3 regions of the Allorhizobium sp. Av2 genome follow, and region 2 is predicted to be linked to each of the others. Evidence: riboswitches for the same ligand, from Rfam matches in the RefSeq annotation. Region 2 holds a riboswitch; each other region holds the start of a gene.
What was found. A riboswitch is a leader RNA that binds a small molecule or an ion and turns the genes downstream of it on or off. The one in region 2 is predicted to bind cobalamin.
Positions count from the first base shown of each region.

Region 1: another riboswitch for cobalamin. It lies ahead of FS819_RS08550 (hypothetical protein); the one in region 2 lies ahead of bluB (5,6-dimethylbenzimidazole synthase).
Region 3: another riboswitch for cobalamin. It lies ahead of FS819_RS18265 (ABC transporter ATP-binding protein); the one in region 2 lies ahead of bluB (5,6-dimethylbenzimidazole synthase).

Region 1 is NZ_CP192696.1:1,779,495-1,785,473, forward strand. Features, by position in the region: gene cobN (cobaltochelatase subunit CobN) at 1-2,609, opposite strand, end outside; gene cobW (cobalamin biosynthesis protein CobW) at 2,613-3,686, opposite strand; gene cobU (bifunctional adenosylcobinamide kinase/adenosylcobinamide-phosphate guanylyltransferase) at 3,690-4,217, opposite strand; gene FS819_RS08550 (hypothetical protein) at 4,222-4,521, opposite strand; cobalamin riboswitch at 4,665-5,047, opposite strand; gene FS819_RS08555 (hypothetical protein) at 5,112-5,570, opposite strand.
Region 2 is NZ_CP192696.1:1,316,404-1,322,382, forward strand. Features, by position in the region: gene FS819_RS06380 (hypothetical protein) at 1-651, opposite strand, end outside; gene FS819_RS06385 (NAD+ synthase) at 1,349-3,028, shown strand; gene FS819_RS06390 (TolB family protein) at 3,034-3,867, shown strand; cobalamin riboswitch at 3,886-4,081, shown strand; gene bluB (5,6-dimethylbenzimidazole synthase) at 4,160-4,846, shown strand; gene FS819_RS06400 (bifunctional transcriptional activator/DNA repair enzyme AdaA) at 4,924-5,508, opposite strand; gene FS819_RS06405 (DMT family transporter) at 5,622-5,979, shown strand, end outside.
Region 3 is NZ_CP192697.1:43,461-49,439, forward strand. Features, by position in the region: gene FS819_RS18260 (ABC transporter substrate-binding protein) at 1-829, opposite strand, end outside; gene FS819_RS18265 (ABC transporter ATP-binding protein) at 852-1,652, opposite strand; cobalamin riboswitch at 1,788-2,003, opposite strand; gene FS819_RS18270 (amidohydrolase) at 2,190-3,626, opposite strand; gene FS819_RS18275 (hypothetical protein) at 3,761-4,039, opposite strand; gene glgA (glycogen synthase GlgA) at 4,036-5,511, opposite strand; gene FS819_RS18285 (DUF2934 domain-containing protein) at 5,613-5,930, opposite strand.

The sequences.
Region 1 (5,979 bases), 460 kb from region 2:
GGTGTCGGCACGGCGCGGCTATCGACGGAGTAGAAGTTACGGCCGGTCGGCAGCACATCCGGCCGCCCGCGCGTCGGCGCACCGGATGGGCCGGGAGCGACGAACCGACCGGATAGTCCTTTGAGCAGTCCGGCAATTTCGGCTGGGCCGGATTTGATCACGCTCGGTTTCAGCCGGGCTTCAACCTCATCCAGAACAGCGCTTGTGTTTTGCCAGTCTTCGGGACAGGCAAGACTGCCCGACACCATGTCTGAGGCCAGCAATTCGATCCGCTCGACCGTATCGCCCTTGGTGCGCCAAGGGGCTAGTGTGACGTTTCTCAGAAGGTCGGGTTGCGGCCCGTCCCAGATATCGGAAAACACACAGTCCAGAGGGTCGAAATCGGCCCATCCGCCAAGCGCATCCGCAGCAATCGCCCGGTGCAGACTGGCATCGCCGCCTTGGCCCCCTTGGCTCTGCCCTTGTCCACGCGGCACCCGCGCCAAGGCCACAACCAGATCGGTCAGCAACCGGCCTTCCGGTGCCTGCCCGAAAATATGCAGGCCATCGCGAATCTGCATTTCCTTGAGGTCGCAGAGATAGGCGTCGAGCTTGGTCAGCTTGACCTCCTCCGCCTCGCCCCCGGCAATGCCTGCATCCTCATCCAGACCAATATCGGCGACCAGATCGAGGATCTGGGTTTTCAACAGGGTAACCCGGCGCGGATCACCGCCCATCGCCTGGTAATATTCATCGACCAGCGCTTCCAGATCCTTCAGCGGACCGTAGCTTTCCGCCCTGGTCAGCGGCGGCGTAAGATGGTCGATAATGACAGCGCTGGTCCGGCGCTTGGCCTGCGTGCCTTCGCCGGGATCGTTTACGATAAAGGGATAGAGATGCGGCACCGGACCCAGCACCGCTTCGGGATAACAGCTCTCACTCAGCGCCAGCGCCTTGCCCGGCAACCATTCCAGATTGCCGTGCTTGCCCATATGGATGATCGCGTGAACGCCAAATGTCTGGCGCAAAAATGCGTAGAAGGCGAAATAGCCATGCGGCGGCACCAGATCCGGCGAATGATAACTGTCCTTCGGATCGATATTATAGCCGCGCGCTGGCTGGATGCCGACCATCACCTTGCCAAACCGCAGCAGCGGCAGCGCGAAACCGTCGCCAGCGAAAAACGGATCGGCCTGCGGCTCCCCCCATCTGTCACTGACCTCCTGCCTGATTTTGTCAGGCAGCCTCGCGAAAAACCGCTGGTAATCGGCAAGCGGCAGGATCTCGCGGATCACCCTGCCCTTCACCGCCGCATTGGTGACACCGGCCATCAATGTCGCCATCAGTGCATCCGAGTTGGCGGGCAGGATGCCGGTGTCATAGCCTTCGGCCTTCAGGGCCTTCAACACTTCAAGGCTGGCGGCAGGCGTATCCAGCCCGACGCCATTGCCCAGGCGTCCATCGCGATTGGGATAATTGGCCATGATCAGCGCGACCTGCCGTTCAGGCACAGGTGTGTGCCTCAGCCGCGCCCAATTGGCGGCCAGACTGGCGACGAACGCCATGCGGCCTTGGTCCGGCGCATGGCTGACCAAGGTGGTTTCCACCCGCGCATCGTAGCGGGCAGCGGATTTGAAGGAAACGGCGCGGGTCAACACCCGCCCATCCACCTCCGGCAGGGCAACATTCATGGCGAGATCACGGGCGCTCAGCCCTTGCATCGATGCGTCCCAGACGGAGCGTGGCGACGAGGAAAACAGCGCCTGCAAGACCACCGCACCCTGTTCGTCCAGCACGGTCGAGGGCGCATCGGCACCCGGAACGGAAACGGCAAAACCTGTCGTGTTGACCACCACATCTGGAGCGGCCTGGTTAAAAATCATCCGCAGCGTCTCAACGCAAACGGCATCCTTCAGACTGGCGACAAACACCGGCAAGGCCCGCAGGCCCTGCGCTTGCAGCGCCTCAATCATCGCCTCAACCGGCGCGGTCTCGCCGCTCTGGACAAGGGCGCGGTAAAAGCAAAGGGCGACAATTGGCCCATCACCTGCAAGCACCTGCCATGCCTGAACGTCAATCGTCCCTCGCCCCGGCCACCACAGCCCGGCCTTCAACAACGGCAAGGCCTCTTGCGGTTTTGGTGCATTGGTCAGCAGCGCCTGCGCGTAGGAGACGAAGTGACTGGCATTGCTATCGCCGCCCTCAATCAGATAGGCCCAAAGCGCCGATAGATCCGAGGCATCCAGGTTTGAAAAAGCCTCCAGCCCGGCATCCGGCTTGTCGTCGCCGGGCAGAACGACAATTTTTATCCCATGGCGGCGGGCGCAGGCGTGCAGCGCTTCCAGCGCATAATGAAAATAGCTGGCCCCACCCAGCGCCCTGACCACGATCAGTTTCGCATGGCGGGCCGTGCGCTCGATATAGGTATCGACCGACATCGGATGTTTCAGCGCCATCAGGCTGGCCAGCCGCCATGTCGCGGTCTCGGCTTGCCGCGCTAGCGCCGCCGCGATGGCGGACAGCTCGGTATCGGCGGCGGACAGAAACAGGATATCCCCTGGCGTCTGGCCAAGGTCTATCGCGTCATCCCCGTCGCTAATCGAGCCTTGCTGGGCAAGCAGAAGATGCATGGCTTACGCTGCCGCCCGGATGGCATCGGCAATCGCCGATTGGTCGAGATCATGCAGGCCAATCACCACCAGTCGCGTCGTCCGTTGCTCGCCCGACGCCCAGGGCCGGTCATAATATTGGTCGATGCGGTTGCCGACCGCCTGTACCACCAGCCGCATCGGCTTGCCCGGCACATCCACGAAGCCTTTCAGCCGCAGCACGTCATGCGCTTCGATCACGGTCTTCAAGCCATCGACAAAGCGGTCCGGCTCGCGCACCTGCGGCAGATCGACGACAAAACTGTCAAATTCATCGTGATCGTGATGATGGTCATGCGCCTCGCCGCTCGCATGCAGCGCCTCATGCTCCAGCTCGTGATGGGATTTGCGATTGTCGATATCGGCTTCCGAGCCGGCACCGATGCCAAGCAGCACCATAACCGGCACATCGCCATTCTTCGCCTCGATCAGGGTCGGCTTGCGGCTCATCCGGGCGGTCACATCGGTTCGCACTTTGGCGAGGCCATCGGCATCGAGCAGATCAGTCTTGTTGAGAACGATCATGTCGGCGCAGGTCAGCTGATCCTCGAACAGCTCCTCGATCGGGCTTTCATGATCGAGACTGTCATCGGCGGCGCGCTGGGCATCGATCCGGTCGTGGTCATCGGCAAACCGGCCAGCGGCGACAGCGGCACTATCGACCACCGTTACAACGCCATCCACGGTAACGCGGGTGCGGATGTCAGGCCAGTTGAAGGCGGCCACCAGCGGCTGCGGCAAAGCAAGGCCGGAGGTCTCGATGACGATATGGTCGGGCAAGACATCCCGTGCCAGCAGCTTTTGCATGGTCGGCACGAAATCATCGGCAACGGTGCAGCAGATGCAGCCATTCGTCAGTTCGATAATGTCGTCCTCGGTGCAAGTCTCGGCGCCGCAACCTTTCAGTACTTCGCCATCCACACCCAGATCGCCAAACTCGTTAATGATCAACGCGATTTTCTTACCACCCGCGTTCATCAGCATATTGCGGATGATGGTTGTCTTACCAGCGCCGAGAAAGCCGGTGATCACAGTGACGGGAATTTTCTGTTGCAACATTGTTCAGCCTTTCATTTTCAGGGGCAGGCCAGCCGCGACGAAATAAACCTCGTCAGCGCTTGCCGCGATCAATTGATGAAGCCGCCCGGCATGGTCGCGGAAATGGCGCGCCATGCGGTTTTCCGGCACAATGCCAAGGCCGACTTCATTGGAAACAAGCACGATGGAGGCGGAAAGCCGGGGCAGCAGATCCGCAAGGGCCGCCGCCTCAGCAGCCATGTCGCGCCCCTCCTCCATCATCAGATTGGTCACCCAGAGCGTCAGGCAATCGACCAGCACCACCCGGCCTGGCGCATCGATATGCCTAAGCGTGTCCACCAGCGCCAGGGGCTCTTCATGCGTCACCCAAAGGCCGCCACGATCCTGCTGATGCTGGTCGATCCGGGCGCGCATTTCCTCGTCCCAGGCCCGCCCGGTCGCGAGATAATGACGCTCCAGGCCGGTCTCTGCACAAAGTTGTTCGGCAAAATGCGACTTGCCGGACCGCGCGCCTCCGAGAACGAAGACACGTTTCGAAACTGTGTCTGCCATGGAGTCAGTTTCCACCCGTTGGCGGCGTATAGAGCCCGCTGGAACGCGGCACAAAGCCCGGCCATGCGGATGGGGCCACATCGGTAGCGGATGGCGCAGAAGACCGCACATCCGGCCTTGGCTGCGACAGCGCCCCGCCAAAGGTGGAATTGGAACCCGGTGGCGCCTGGAATTGCTGTTGAGCAGGCCGCTCAGAAGGGCCAGAGGGCGCATGACGGGAAAAGGGCAGCAGCGCAAAAACCAGCGCCGCCAGCACAAGCAGCGCTAAGGCCGCACCTATGCTGCGTGATGACACGAGCGTCATAATGACCTGCCTCCATTGGGCGCAGGCGGCGTAATACAAAACGGCCAAATGACCGTGAAGCGGAGCCTAAAAGGCCCGCGATCAATCTGTTGCGCCACGACAACCTCCGTGCTGGCGTCGGGGATCTCTCCCCCAATTGGGCGTAAAGCCCGTCACGGACGGCAGGTCTCCTGGCTCACAGCGTCAAACCGGTACCATCACGGCACCAGTTCGCAGATTTTCCTCACCTTCCCGGAGTCCACGGCAAAATCGAAAAGGCGGACGATTCGTAGATAAAGAGGCGTCCAACCCCGGCAGATCGCTTTGCCACTCCAGTGGCTTTTCCGGCCTATCCGCTCACCGCACCGGCCACACCACGCGGCCCGCCATGCAAGGATCTTCAAAACCGGATTGAAAACCCTCGCTGTTCTACAGTCGCGGGGTCGGCTGCGTTTGGCATGCCCTGTCTGGGTCCACGCCTTCGCATTCCCTTTTGCTTTCCAGCCTCAATCTCTTCAGGCCGAAAACCATCCGCCTCTAGGGTTAGCAGAATGAGGTTTGAAGTCAATCTGCAAGCCATCAGCCATCGCTCTCTCGTGTCTTGGTACCCGCTATAGTTTTGGCGCGGTCAGGGAAAACAGCGAGCGGATCCGGGCTGAAATTTCTTCCGCCAGGCTTTCAGGGCCAAGCGTCTGATCATTGGTAATGGTCAGCACCTTGAACGCGCCCTGAGCGACCACATCACCGGTTTCAACCGAGGCAGCGCTGACTTTGATCTCGGCTTCATTGTGCTGCTTGTCCAGCCCCAGCCCACTTGCCATCGTCTCGACCCTGACCGTCAGAATCACCCGCGGCAGAACCTCGCTGCGCACCGTGGCAGCAACGGCAGAAGACAGTCGCCGCTCCACGCCCTGCACCAAGGCCAACGGCACTTTCGGACCCGCCAGCACGGTGACCGCGCGAATATCATAGTAAAACTTCTTCGGCGCTGATTGAAACAGCCCGGTCATGCACCCGGCAAGTGCCATGCAGATCGATAGAAAGGCAAAAACGCGCAAATACCGCAGCAAGGTCAAACTCCGCACAAAGATATGGCACGGACCATCAAAGCCAGAGCTTGCCGCAAGCTTATGCCATAAGTCCGCAACGGAGATAGACGTAATGAGGGCGTTTTGACGAATTATGCCGCCTTTTGCTGACCACAAAGCAGGGAATGTTGCGCAAAAGAAAATATGCGCTGGCTTCTTCTTAAACAAAGCCATTATAGGACCGTCTTGTGCCTGAAGGTCGACAACTCCACACCCTCTCAATGGTGAGAATTTCACCCGGAAAAGGCCTGCTTTGAGCGCGCCAAGATCAAGCTCAAATCTTAGCCGAAGCACAATAAATAGCCATGAATCTGCACAAACGCATAGCAGTCGCCCATTTATTGCACTGCCACAAATGCTTTCCCCGATGTATAAGCATGTCAACAGCTGA
Region 2 (5,979 bases):
ATAATCATCGACAAAACGCTGTGACAGCCAGACATTGCCACGGCGGCGGGGCAGTTCCCAGCCAAGCAGCTCCTCTTCCTGTGCCTTCTTGAACATCCGCTTCAGATTGGTGATCGAGATCAGATAGGTCTCTCCAAGCGCGGCAAGGCTGATTGGTCCAAGCCGATAGAGCCTATCAGCATCGGGCAAATCCGGGATCTGGCTGATCATGCCGTGCAACACCATGCCACCCATGTCCGAATTGAGAAACGGAGCAATCGTCTCACGCGGTATGCGCCAATCAGGGTCCACCACCAGAGCCTGGGCGATCATCGGCTGGGCAATCCTGAAAATAAGCGGATTGGCATCGGCCAGCGCACGGCGGCCTCCGTCATCCAGCCGGTCAAGGCAATCCAGATGCCCCAAAAACCAGGAGACCATCGCCGTCTCGGTTGCTGCCGTCGGCACCAGGATACGCATTCGCCGGTCGGCCGGGTTTTCTATTTCCTCTATAAATTTATAGGCGGAAAGTTCGGCCAAAAATGACGCTGCGGTATTGCGGCTTGCCGCGCCCAATTGCATGGCCGCATCCATGAAGCGGGAGGCCGTCAGACCCGAAAGCGGATCTTCCGGGGTTCGCTGCAAGGCAAGCGCATACATGGAATGCGACATCAACCATTTGCGGTGACAGGCCTTGAGGCGTGAGAGGCGCGGTGTTTTAAGATGTATCCCAATCAGGTGCCGGGCAATTTCCCGCTCGATTTCCGGAAACAGCGGATGCGCTGCTATCGCCTCACGGCTCAGAAGGGATGGAGATGAGATTTGTGAACGCGGAGATGACAACATCTGTGTTGAACCCGACAATGACGAAAGAGCAATAGGTGTTTTTTGACGGCTGTCTTAGTGAACGCTCTATGGCAACAAGAATAGCGGTAAGCCAGGCAACTTCCGGTTAATCTTCATCCAAGATCATCGTGCTACCTTGTATTTTCATTGCGATGCCGATGCAACGATCATGCTCAAAACATACGTGCTTTGTCCCATAAAATATATGGGAATAAAAATTCCTGTTTAACAAACTGTCTTTGGTATTCTCCTGCTGATATCAGGGACGGTGCGGCCCCTCGAGAACTTGAATATTTCAAAATAGTTTCAAGCATATTTGACTGGCATTCACGGGAGCAAGATGACGCTCGCCGTCAATTATATCAGGTAGGACGTGGGCCAAAATCCATCTTCTCGGTTTGTTGCCTGCAATAGAGCCGCGCCCTCCATGCTCTTTTGAGGAAACCGGAACGCACTATTTTTCATCTCAGCAGGTCGTTTTGGGCCGTTGCAGTCCACCGATGGCCGGGGTAAACCTTGAGCCATGAGCGACACAGTCCAAAGACCCGAAACGCTGCGCATTGCCGTGGCTCAGTTCAACCCGACCGTGGGCGATGTGGTGGGCAATCTCAGCCTTGCCCGGGCCGCCCGCGCCAAGGCCGCCGCGCTGGGGGCCGATCTTCTGTTGCTATCCGAGCTGTTCATTTCCGGCTATCCGCCGGAAGATCTGGTGCTGAAACCCGCCTTCCTTCAAGCCTGTAAGGCAGCGGTGGATGAACTGGCCGCCGATACCGCCGATGGCGGACCGGGAGTTATCATCGGCTTTCCGCGTCAGGGCGATAAAGGCCGGCACAATTCGGTGGCGATCATCGATGGCGGCAAAATCCTCGGTCTGCGCGACAAGATCGATCTGCCCAATTACGGCGAATTCGATGAGAAGCGGGTGTTTGTCGAAGGCGACATGCCGGGACCGGTGAGCTTCCGTGGCGTGCGGCTGGGCGTGCCGATCTGCGAGGAAATCTGGAACGATCTCGGCGTTTGCGAGACACTGGCCGAAAGCGGTGCGGAAATTCTGCTGGTTCCCAATGGATCGCCCTATTACCATGGCAAGCTTCAGGTGCGCTATCAGGTCGTGCTGCGCCAGGTGATCGAAAGCGGCTTGCCGCTGGTTTTCGCCAATCAGGTGGGCGGGCAAGACGAACTGGTGTTCGATGGTGCCAGCTTCTGCTTCAATGCGGATAAGACGCTGGCTTTTCAGATGCCGCAGTTCGAGGAAAGCATTGTGCTGACCACCTGGACGCGGGACGCCGATGGCTGGAGTTGCGCGGCAGGCAAAGTCTCTGATATCCCCGAGGGTGAGGAGGCGGATTACCGCGCCTGCATGTTGGGTTTCCGCGATTATGTGAACAAGAACGGCTTCAAGAGTGTGGTGCTCGGCCTGTCCGGTGGCATTGATTCGGCGATTTGTGCGGCAATGGCCGTCGATGCGCTGGGGCATGAGCGGGTGCGCACCATCATGCTGCCCTATCGCTACACATCCGAGGAAAGCTTCAAGGATGCCGCCGATTGCGCCAAGGCGCTTGGCTGCCATTATGACATCGTGCCGATTTCAGAGCCGGTAGAGGGCTTTCTCTCCAGCCTTGCCGATATGTTCGAGGGAACGGAAAGCGGCATTACCGAGGAAAACCTGCAAAGCCGCACCCGTGGCACTATCCTGATGGCGGTGTCCAACAAGTTCGGCTCGATGGTGGTAACCACGGGCAATAAATCGGAAATGTCGGTGGGCTATGCGACGCTCTACGGCGACATGAACGGCGGCTTCAATCCGATCAAGGACCTCTACAAGATGCAGGTCTATGCGCTGTCGGCTTGGCGCAATGGCCATGTGCCAGTGGGTGCGCTTGGCCCGGCGGGTGAGGTCATTCCGGCCAACATCATCTCCAAGGCCCCATCTGCCGAACTGCGCCCCGACCAGAAGGACCAGGACAGCCTGCCGCCCTATCCGGTGCTGGATGACATCTTGGAATGCCTGGTGGAAAAGGAAATGTCGGTGGACGAGATTTTGGCGCGCGGCCATGACATCGCCACCGTGCATCGCATCGAACACCTGCTTTATCTGGCCGAATACAAGCGCCGCCAGTCGGCTCCGGGCGTGAAGATCACCAAGAAAAACTTTGGCCGGGATCGCCGTTATCCGATTACCAATCGGTTCCGGGATCGCTAGCGGCAATGCGCAGCTCTGTCGAGATTTACAATATTGAGACCCGCCAGAGCCGCATTGTCTGGCAGACGGAACGTTTGGTGGAAGCGCCGAACTGGTCGCGGGATGGCGCCTCCCTGATCCTGAATGATGACGGGTTGATGTATCGCCTGCCTCTGGTCGGGCAGCCGGTGCCGGAAAAGATCGACACCGGCTTTGCCACCCGCTGCAACAATGACCACGGCCTTTCGCCGGATGGTCAATGGCTGGCGATCTGCGACAAGGTGCAGCACGGCAAAACCTGCCTCTACATCCTGCCAGCCGAAGGTGGCAAGCCGATCCAGATCACCGAAAACCTGCCCTCCTACTGGCATGGCTGGTCGCCGGATGGCGGAAGGGTGTGTTATTGCGGTATCCGCGACCAGGTCTTCGACATCTATACGATTTCGGTTGACGGCAGCGACGAGCGCCGCCTGACCCATGGCGAAGGCCGCAATGATGGGCCGGACTGGTCGGCGGATGGCGCGTGGATCTATTTCAACTCCAGCCGCAGCGGCACGATGCAGATCTGGCGCATTCGCCCGGATGGTACGGACGTACAGCGTCTGACGTATGACGGGCAGGGCGACTGGTTTCCCCATCCCTGTCCTGATAACCGCAAGGTGGTGTTCATTTCCTATGACGCCGATGTCTTCGATCACCCGCGCGATCTCCATGTCCGCATGCGTCTGATGGACATGGACGGCGGCAATGTCGAAACCCTGTTTGAGCTGTTTGGTGGGCAGGGGACGATCAATGTGCCTAGCTGGTCGCCGGACGGCCAGGAATTCGCCTATGTGCGGTATTTTCCGGCGATCGCCTAAGCATTGCCGCAGTCTGACAGTACCAGCCCTTTGTCAGGTGCCTGCATGTTTGCGGGAGAATCGGGAATGCGGTGAAATTCCGCAACGTGCCCAACGCTGTGAGGTGGATGGCTGACGCAAAGGGAAGAAATTCCCGACCCACTGGTGAGACCGGGAAGGGTGCGTTAGCCAGATGAAACCCAGTCAGAAGACCGGCCTGACATGATAGACGCATCTGCGCGGACGGCAGGTGCGTTTTGCTTGATCGCGATTCGCAAGGGATCGCGTGGGGCGCATTGTTGGGGACCAAACGATGCAGGACTTAGTGAACGATGCTCTGGTGTCCGCCGGAGCCTTTTCTGACGAAGAACGCGCCGCCGTCTACCGGGCCATCATGACCCGCCGCGACGTGCGCGATGAATTTTTAGCCGACCCAATCGACGATGACACGCTCTGGCGCATCCTCACCGCCGCCCACCACGCCCCCTCTGTCGGCTTCATGCAACCATGGAATTTCATCCTGGTGCGCGACGCTGACCGCCGCCAAGCCGTCTGGCAGGCTTTTTCCAAGGCCAATGACGAGGCGGCTGCGCTGTTTGAAGGCGAAAAAGCCACGCTTTACCGCAATCTGAAGCTGGAAGGGATTCTCAAAGCCCCACTCGGCATCTGCGTCACCTGCGATCCAGACCGCGCAGGCCCCGTGGTGCTAGGGCGAACCCATAACCCCCGCATGGACAGCTATTCCACCGTCTGCGCCATCCAGAACCTCTGGCTCGCCGCCCGCGCAGAAGGCATTGGCGTCGGCTGGGTCAGCATTTTTCACGATGCTGATTTGCGCGCCATTCTCAATATTCCAGACCGGATTGAGATTGTGGGGTGGCTGTGCCTTGGCCACGTTGCGGAGCTGTATGATGAGCCGGAATTGCAGGTGAAGGGGTGGCGTAAGCGGCTAGCGTTGGAGGATTTGGTGTTTGAGGAGGGGTGGAAGGGTGCCGGATGACGTGCATTTTGTAATATCGAATGCGATGAGGATATAGTGATGAACGCCCCAAGAAAGTTTAAATGATCGCAAAACTTCTATGAATTTTGCATCCGAGATGCTCGTTTGATGGCTGTTGGCGGGCGCTTATAGACCTCCTGAAAAACTGCATTAAAGCGTCTGAGGCTTGTGAAGCCGGATTGTAGAGCGATGTCAGTGATCGGCAGGTCCGTTTCGGTGATGAGGCGTTTTGCGCGTTGCACGCGGGCTGTTTTAGCCACCTGAATAGGGCTTGCTCCAAGATGTTTCTGGAACAGGCGGGTAAGATGTCGTGCGCCAACTCCGACGTGCTCGGCAAGCATTTCTACTGTTGCTTCTCGTGCATCAAGGGCTCCTTCCTCTCTTATAAGTCTGGCGGCTCTTTCCACAATCGTCGCACTTCCTTTCCAGGCAGGACAAAATGGCGCTGTTTCCGGCCGACAGCGCAAACAGGGCCTATAGCCCGCCAGTTCAGCCGCCGTTGCACTTGGCAGGAATTCGACGTTGCAGCGATAGGGTAGGCGCACGGGGCACACGCAACGGCAATACACCCCTGTGGTTCGAACGCCGATGAAGAATCGTCCGTCGAAATCTGGGTTACGTGCCAGCCATGCTTGCTCGCATATGGAAATATCCAAACTCATGGCTGGATATTATAGCAGTCTGGATACTCATAAAAGGACGGAGTCCGATTCCGGCGAGTAAGGGGCGTGAGATCGGATAGGTTTGCCCTGTTGCATCACGACAGGATCTTTATATGCAGAAAACAGAATCCATGGGCCTTTCAGACTGGGCTCTCCTTTTGTTTCTATCCGTTCTGTGGGGCGGTTCTTTCTTCTTTTCAAAGGTTGCCCTTTCTGAACTGCCGCCGTTTACTGTCGTTTTTGCGCGTGTGGCAATTGCGGCCTTGGCTTTGTATGTCTATCTGCGGGTAACGCGACAGGCCATTCCAACAGCCACGAAAATCTGGGTGGCTTTCTTCGGTATGGGGTTGTTGAACAATTTGATTCCGTTCAGCCTTCTCTTTTGGGGGCAGACGCAGATTGCCAGCGGCCTTGCTTCGATCCTGAATGCAACGACGCCAATCTTTTCGATTGTTGTGGCGCATTTCCTGA
Region 3 (5,979 bases), on a different replicon from region 2:
CCGGGTTATGCTTCATATAATCGATCTTCTGCTGCGCGGTCACTTCGCCATAGTTAACGATGATAATCACCTGCGGATTCCGCTCGATCACCGGTTCCCATGACACTTCCGTCCAGCTTTTCTGCACGTCATCCATTATATTGACGCCGCCAGCGGCTTCGATCATCGCTGTCGGAATCCCGAAGCGGCCTGATGTGAACGGCTTTTGTTCACCGGAATCATAGACAAAAACGGTTGCGGGCTTGTCGGTTGGACTGATTTTGGCCTGGATTTTCGCCAATTGATGACGATAGCCTGCAACCAATGCCTCTGCCCTGTCTTGGACACGGAATATTCGCCCCAAGTTGATGAGGTCAACGAACATATCGTCCATGGTCGGCTTGGCCTTGGCCATGATATGAATGCAGCTTTCCGTCAGTTCATAGACCTTGATGCCCAATGGGCTGAGCGTATCCGGTGTCACCTCGCCGCCGACCTTCATGCCATAATTCCAGCCAGCGAAATAGAAATCCGCATTGGCATTGAGCAGGACTTCCTTGCTCGGATATTTCGGCGATAGTTCCGGCAATTGGCTGACGCCGTCGCGCAATTTTTCGTCCAGCGTCTTCCAGCCGGAGACCCCGGTATAGCCGACCATATGGTCCTGTAATTTCAGCGCCAGCATCATTTCGGTCAGGTTGACGTCATTGGAAACGGCGCGTTGCGGGGCTGTATCAAAGGTAACCTCACGGTTACAGCTCTTGACGGTCACGGGTTCCGCTGCGGCTGCGGTGAGATTGACTGCTGCAAGAAAGGTTGAGAGCACGAAAGTGAGAAGTACGTTTTTCATAAATGGTCCAATGGGTTGCGGATCAGGCACTGAGCGCGAAGGAAAAATTGCGGGTTGCGCCGCCATCCAGGCTGTGGACATGGGTTTGAACGGTGAAGGCTGCGGACAGATGGTCTGCGGTCAGGACATCGTGCGGACAGCCCTCGGCAATCATCTGTCCGTCCTTCAGGATAATTGCTCTCGTGGCAAAGCCTGCGGCAAGATTGATGTCATGCAGCGTGGTCACGATGGTGATGCCGAGACCACGCAGCAGATCGAGAATTTCCAACTGGTTGCGAATATCGAGATGGTTGGATGGCTCATCCAGAATGAGCAATTGCGGGTCTTGCGCCAGCGCCCTTGCGACGAGAACGCGTTGCTTTTCGCCGCCTGACAAAGTCGCAAAATCACGTCGCGCCAGATCGGTGACATGGAGGTGATCCATGGCATGCAGCGCTCTGGCTTTGTCGTCTCCGGTACCCTGCGACCTTTTCCATGCGCTTTTCTGCCAGGGAATTCGGCCCATCATGACGATATCTTCGACGGTAAAAGGGAAATCTGCCGGCATTTCCTGGACTACGACTGCGATCCGGCGGGCAACCGTCCGCGGATCGATTGTCCATAGATCCTGCCCGTCGAGCAGCACCCTGCCCTCACTGGGGCGCACGGCACGATAAAGGCAGCGCAGCAGCGATGTCTTGCCAGCTCCATTCGGGCCGATAATGGCCAGACGCTCACCAGCGGCAAGCGTAAAATCTACGTTTTTTATCAGAGATCGCGCGCCCGTTGGCCCATAGCTGAGCCCCCTCACCTCAAGCGAGGCACCATGACCATCACAGCTCATGCAGGAGCCTGCATCGGTAGACCGGACATCAGGCGTGCCGCGCCTCGGGCCGGATCGTCTGAACAAGGAAAGGATGGCCACGCCTCTCGGCGGACCTGAAGTCTTATCGCTGCCATCGGAACACCCCGTCCGTTGCGGTTGAACATCTAAATGGCAGGTCTCCTGGCTTGCGGGTCGCTGTTGGCCTGCGCCTTCCCGGCTTATCGCCAGTGGCATCGTGCAGGCCCACTCGCCGCTTACAGTTGCGGGGGCAGCCACGGTTTCGGTCCCTGTTGGGTAAGCCTCACCGTATTCCCTTTTCAGCCGCAGCCTTCTTTGCAAAGCCACAGCACCATTTGGATCTATCACTGACATGGGTTGCGGTTCCGCACAAGTCCGTTTTCAAACTATATCGATATCATGGTTTTGTTATAACGTTACATAAAGAACGTCAAGCTAAATACCTTGGATTTGTCCGGTCGGCTTGGTGCCACGCCGAACAAATCCGGGAAAGCTTTAAGGAGGCAGACCGTTGAAAGTGACCCTGGATACGGGTTCTTACTTACGGCCACCCATTTCAACGATTGGCGGTTCGGCGTCGGTAGGCAAGGGGCTTTGATAGGGCTGGCCCTTACGACGGGCGACGAGATCGGCAAGAGCAGCTTCGCGTAATTGTTCGCTTTCAAAGGCGGCGCGGCCCGTGGCGGCCATGACCTTTGCCGCCGCGATCATGCCCTTGTGCGCCAGCGGACTTTTCCCCTGCGTCACCAATTGCCAGGTATGGAACGGTGTGCCGATGGCGCAGGTTGGCCCATCGGCCTGGACGGTTGGCACCACCCAGCTGACATCGCCGACATCGGTTGACCCTGTCAGCAGCGGCGTGCGGTCATGGGCGGGCAGAATGAAATCGGCAAGCGGGATATCGCGTTCCGGCAGCCCCTCGAAACGCCAGGGCGCCGACTTTTCTTCCGGCGTCAACACGGCGCGGATCGTTTCGGCAAAAGCTCGGTCCGCCGCATCAAAAGGTGGTGGGCCGAGTTCTTCCCAGGCCTCCTGCATGGCCGCCATCAGCGGACCATTGGTCAGCACGTTGGAAACGGCGCTGATCACCTGTGTTTCCAGCCGGGTCTCGGTCATCAATGCCGCGCCCTCGCCAATTTTCTTGACCCGCTCCACAAGGGTCTTCATGCCTTGCAGTTCCGGGGCGCGGATCAGATAGCGAACCTTGGCATAGGCCTGTACGACATTTGGCGAAATACCACCCGCATCGAGAATGGCGGCGTGTACGCGGCAATCGGATGGCATGTGTTCGCGCATATAATTGACGCCGACGCTCATCAGTTCCACCGCGTCGAGAGCGCTGCGCCCCAGATCGGGGTTTGATCCGGCATGGGCCGCCCTTCCCCGGAAAGTGAAATCGACACGGGAATTTGCAAGCGAGGTGGTGCGCTGTACGCCAGCGAAGGAATTCGGGTGCCAACTGATGGCGATATCGACGCCTTCGAACGCCCCTGCCCTGACCATAAAGGCCTTGGCGGCTCCGCCCTCTTCGGCTGGGCAACCATAATAGCGCACCCGACCGGGCAAGCCTTTTTCTTTCAACCAGTCTTTCAGGGCAGCGGCGGCCAAGAGAGCTGCGGAGCCGAGCAGGTTGTGGCCGCAGCCATGGCCGTTACCACCTGCGGCAATTGGCTTATGTTCAGCGACGCCCGCTTCCTGGCTGAGCCCGGACAGGGCATCATATTCGCCCAGAAACGCAATGATGGGACCGCCCTCCCCTGCTTCGCCCATCACGGCTGTTGGGATTCCGGCCAATTTTTCGCTGACGCGAAATCCCTCCGCCTTCAGCATGGCGACATGCTCTGCGACGGACGATTCTTCCATGTAGCAGGTTTCCGGCATGCCCCAGATCCGGTCGCTCAAGGCGATAAAGTCAGGCGTCTTGGTATCGATGATCGACCAAAGTGAGGCGGATGAATTGGGGGAAACGGTCATGGGGTACCTTTGACAATAAACACCCGCCAACCATAAAAGCTTGGCGCTCAGCAGCAAGCTTTTATCCGCTGTTTTACCAGGCAAGTCGATTTTGTGATGGAAAGTTAGTCATTCGGAAGGCCTACTCTTCTGCTTCAGGAGAGCGGTTCTGTGCGTGTGTCTGCCGCGCGGGCCTTGGCTGCCTGAAGAATATCGCGGGTTTCGCGCGCCTTGGCAGCAGCTTCGGAAAGCGCCCGGTTTGGAACCGCGCCGGGATCTTCCTGTCCGTCGCTAAGGTGGCTTTCCTGTTCGAGACTACGGATCAGATCCTTGAAGGCCTCAGGTCCTTGCAGGCTTGCCGTCAGAAGTGAAATCAGCAATTCGCGGTGGGCGTTGATACGCCCCCGCATGGTTTCCGGCGTTGAGTCCGTCATGAATGCAGGCTCCGAGCCAGCTTGGTCCGCGCCGGGATACGGCGATGAGTGACGGCATTATAAAGGGCGGCATATTGTTCGGCGCTGCGCTCCCAACTGTAATGTGCCCGCATGGCCTGAAGCTGCAACCGCCGCCAATGGCGGGGTACGGCATAGGCGTCCAACGCCCGACGAAGCGCGTGGCGCAGACCGTCGGTGGTGATCTGGTCAAACTGGAAACCGGTTGCCGCCTTGGCAGACATTGCTGCGTCATTGGCATCGATAATGGTTTCTGCCAGCCCACCAGTACGTGACACCACCGGCACACAGCCATAGCGCAGAGCATAAAGCTGGGTCAGGCCGCAGGGTTCGAAACGCGAGGGCTGAATGATGGAATCGGCACCACCGTGAATGCGATGCGCGGTTTCCTCATCATAGCCGATCTTGACGGCCATGCGGCCAGGAAAACGCTGTGCAGTCTCGATCAGCGCCTGTTCCAGCGCGCGATCCCCCTGCCCGAGCACGATCAGCTTACCGCCGCCATCGATGATCTCGCTGGCGGCTTCCGCCAGCATATCCATGCCTTTTTGCCATGTGATACGGGTAATGGCGGCAAACAGCGGACCGTCATCGTTGTCGAGGCCAAACTGGTTTTGCAAATCCACCTTATTCAACCGCTTGAGGCCGATGGTTTTCTGGTCAAAGCGGGAGAACAGATGCGGATCGGTGGCCGGGTTCCAGATTTCCGGATCGATCCCATTGACGATACCGCGCAGCTTGTCCTTGCGCTGCTTGAGAACGCCTTCAAGGCCCATGCCAAAGCGCGGCGAAAGGATTTCCCGGGCATAGGTCGGGCTGACGGCGGTGATCATGCTTGACGTCATCAGACCACCCTTCAGATAGCTGATATCGCCATAATACTCCATGCAGTCCGTTGACATCACGCTTGGCGGCAGTCCAATCGAGGGCAGCAGGGCGGCGTTGAACTGGCCCTGGAATGCGAGATTGTGAATGGTCAAAACCACAGGCGTCGTGCAATCCATGTGCCGCAGGTAGACGGAGGTGAGAGCGGTTTGCCAGTCATGGGTGTGAACGACATCGGGAACCCAGCCTGGCAGGCTACCGGCTGCAATTTCGGCTGCTGCCAGAGACAGGACCGCAAATCGCTTCCAATTGTCATGATGGTCAAGGCAGTTCTCGTCCACATAAGGGCCACCCGGCCGGTCGAACAATTGCGGCGCATCGAGTATGAAAAGGTCGAGGCCGTGGATGCTGGCGGCGTAAAGCGCTGCGGATTCGCCAAGGAGATCTTCGAACACCAAAAGCGGCGGCTGGTCCCGGATCAATCTGCGGACATTGCTATAGCCTGGAATCAACGTCCGCGTGGCTACACCAAAATTGGCGAGCGCCTTTGGCAGAGCGCCCGTGACATCGCCGAGACCGCCAGTTTTGACGAGTGGAAAAATTTCCGAGGTGACGGAGAGCGAACGCAGACTCTGATCGATGACATTGCCTTTCTGCATGCGTTGCGGAAGGCAGCGGATTCCAGCCGCAGCGATCGCCGTGTCCTGTCGGTCTGAAAAAACAGGTGCCATCAGATTATCTTTCGCTTGCGTTTCGTCGCTGCGGCAGGTTTTGGATCTTGCGGCACATCGGCCATCTCAGCTTCTGGGCTCTGTCTGGTCTTGGCGGCCAGCGTTTTGGTCGTTGGAGCCTTGGCAGTCTGCGTTTTGGCGGCCTGGCTCGCGCGCTTGAGCGCGCCTGCCTTGGCCTTTTGCGCGGATTGCGAAAGGTCGTGAAATTCGCGATGGGCCTGTTGCCAATGGACGTCGTCTTTCCCGTGCGGCTTGCCCTCTTCTTCCCAAAGGCTATAGGCTCGCTTTTCGATCCACTCTTTGTCGGATGGCTTCATCGTCTATCTCCCATTGACCACCCCTCTAACGTGAAATCGGCCGTTTCTG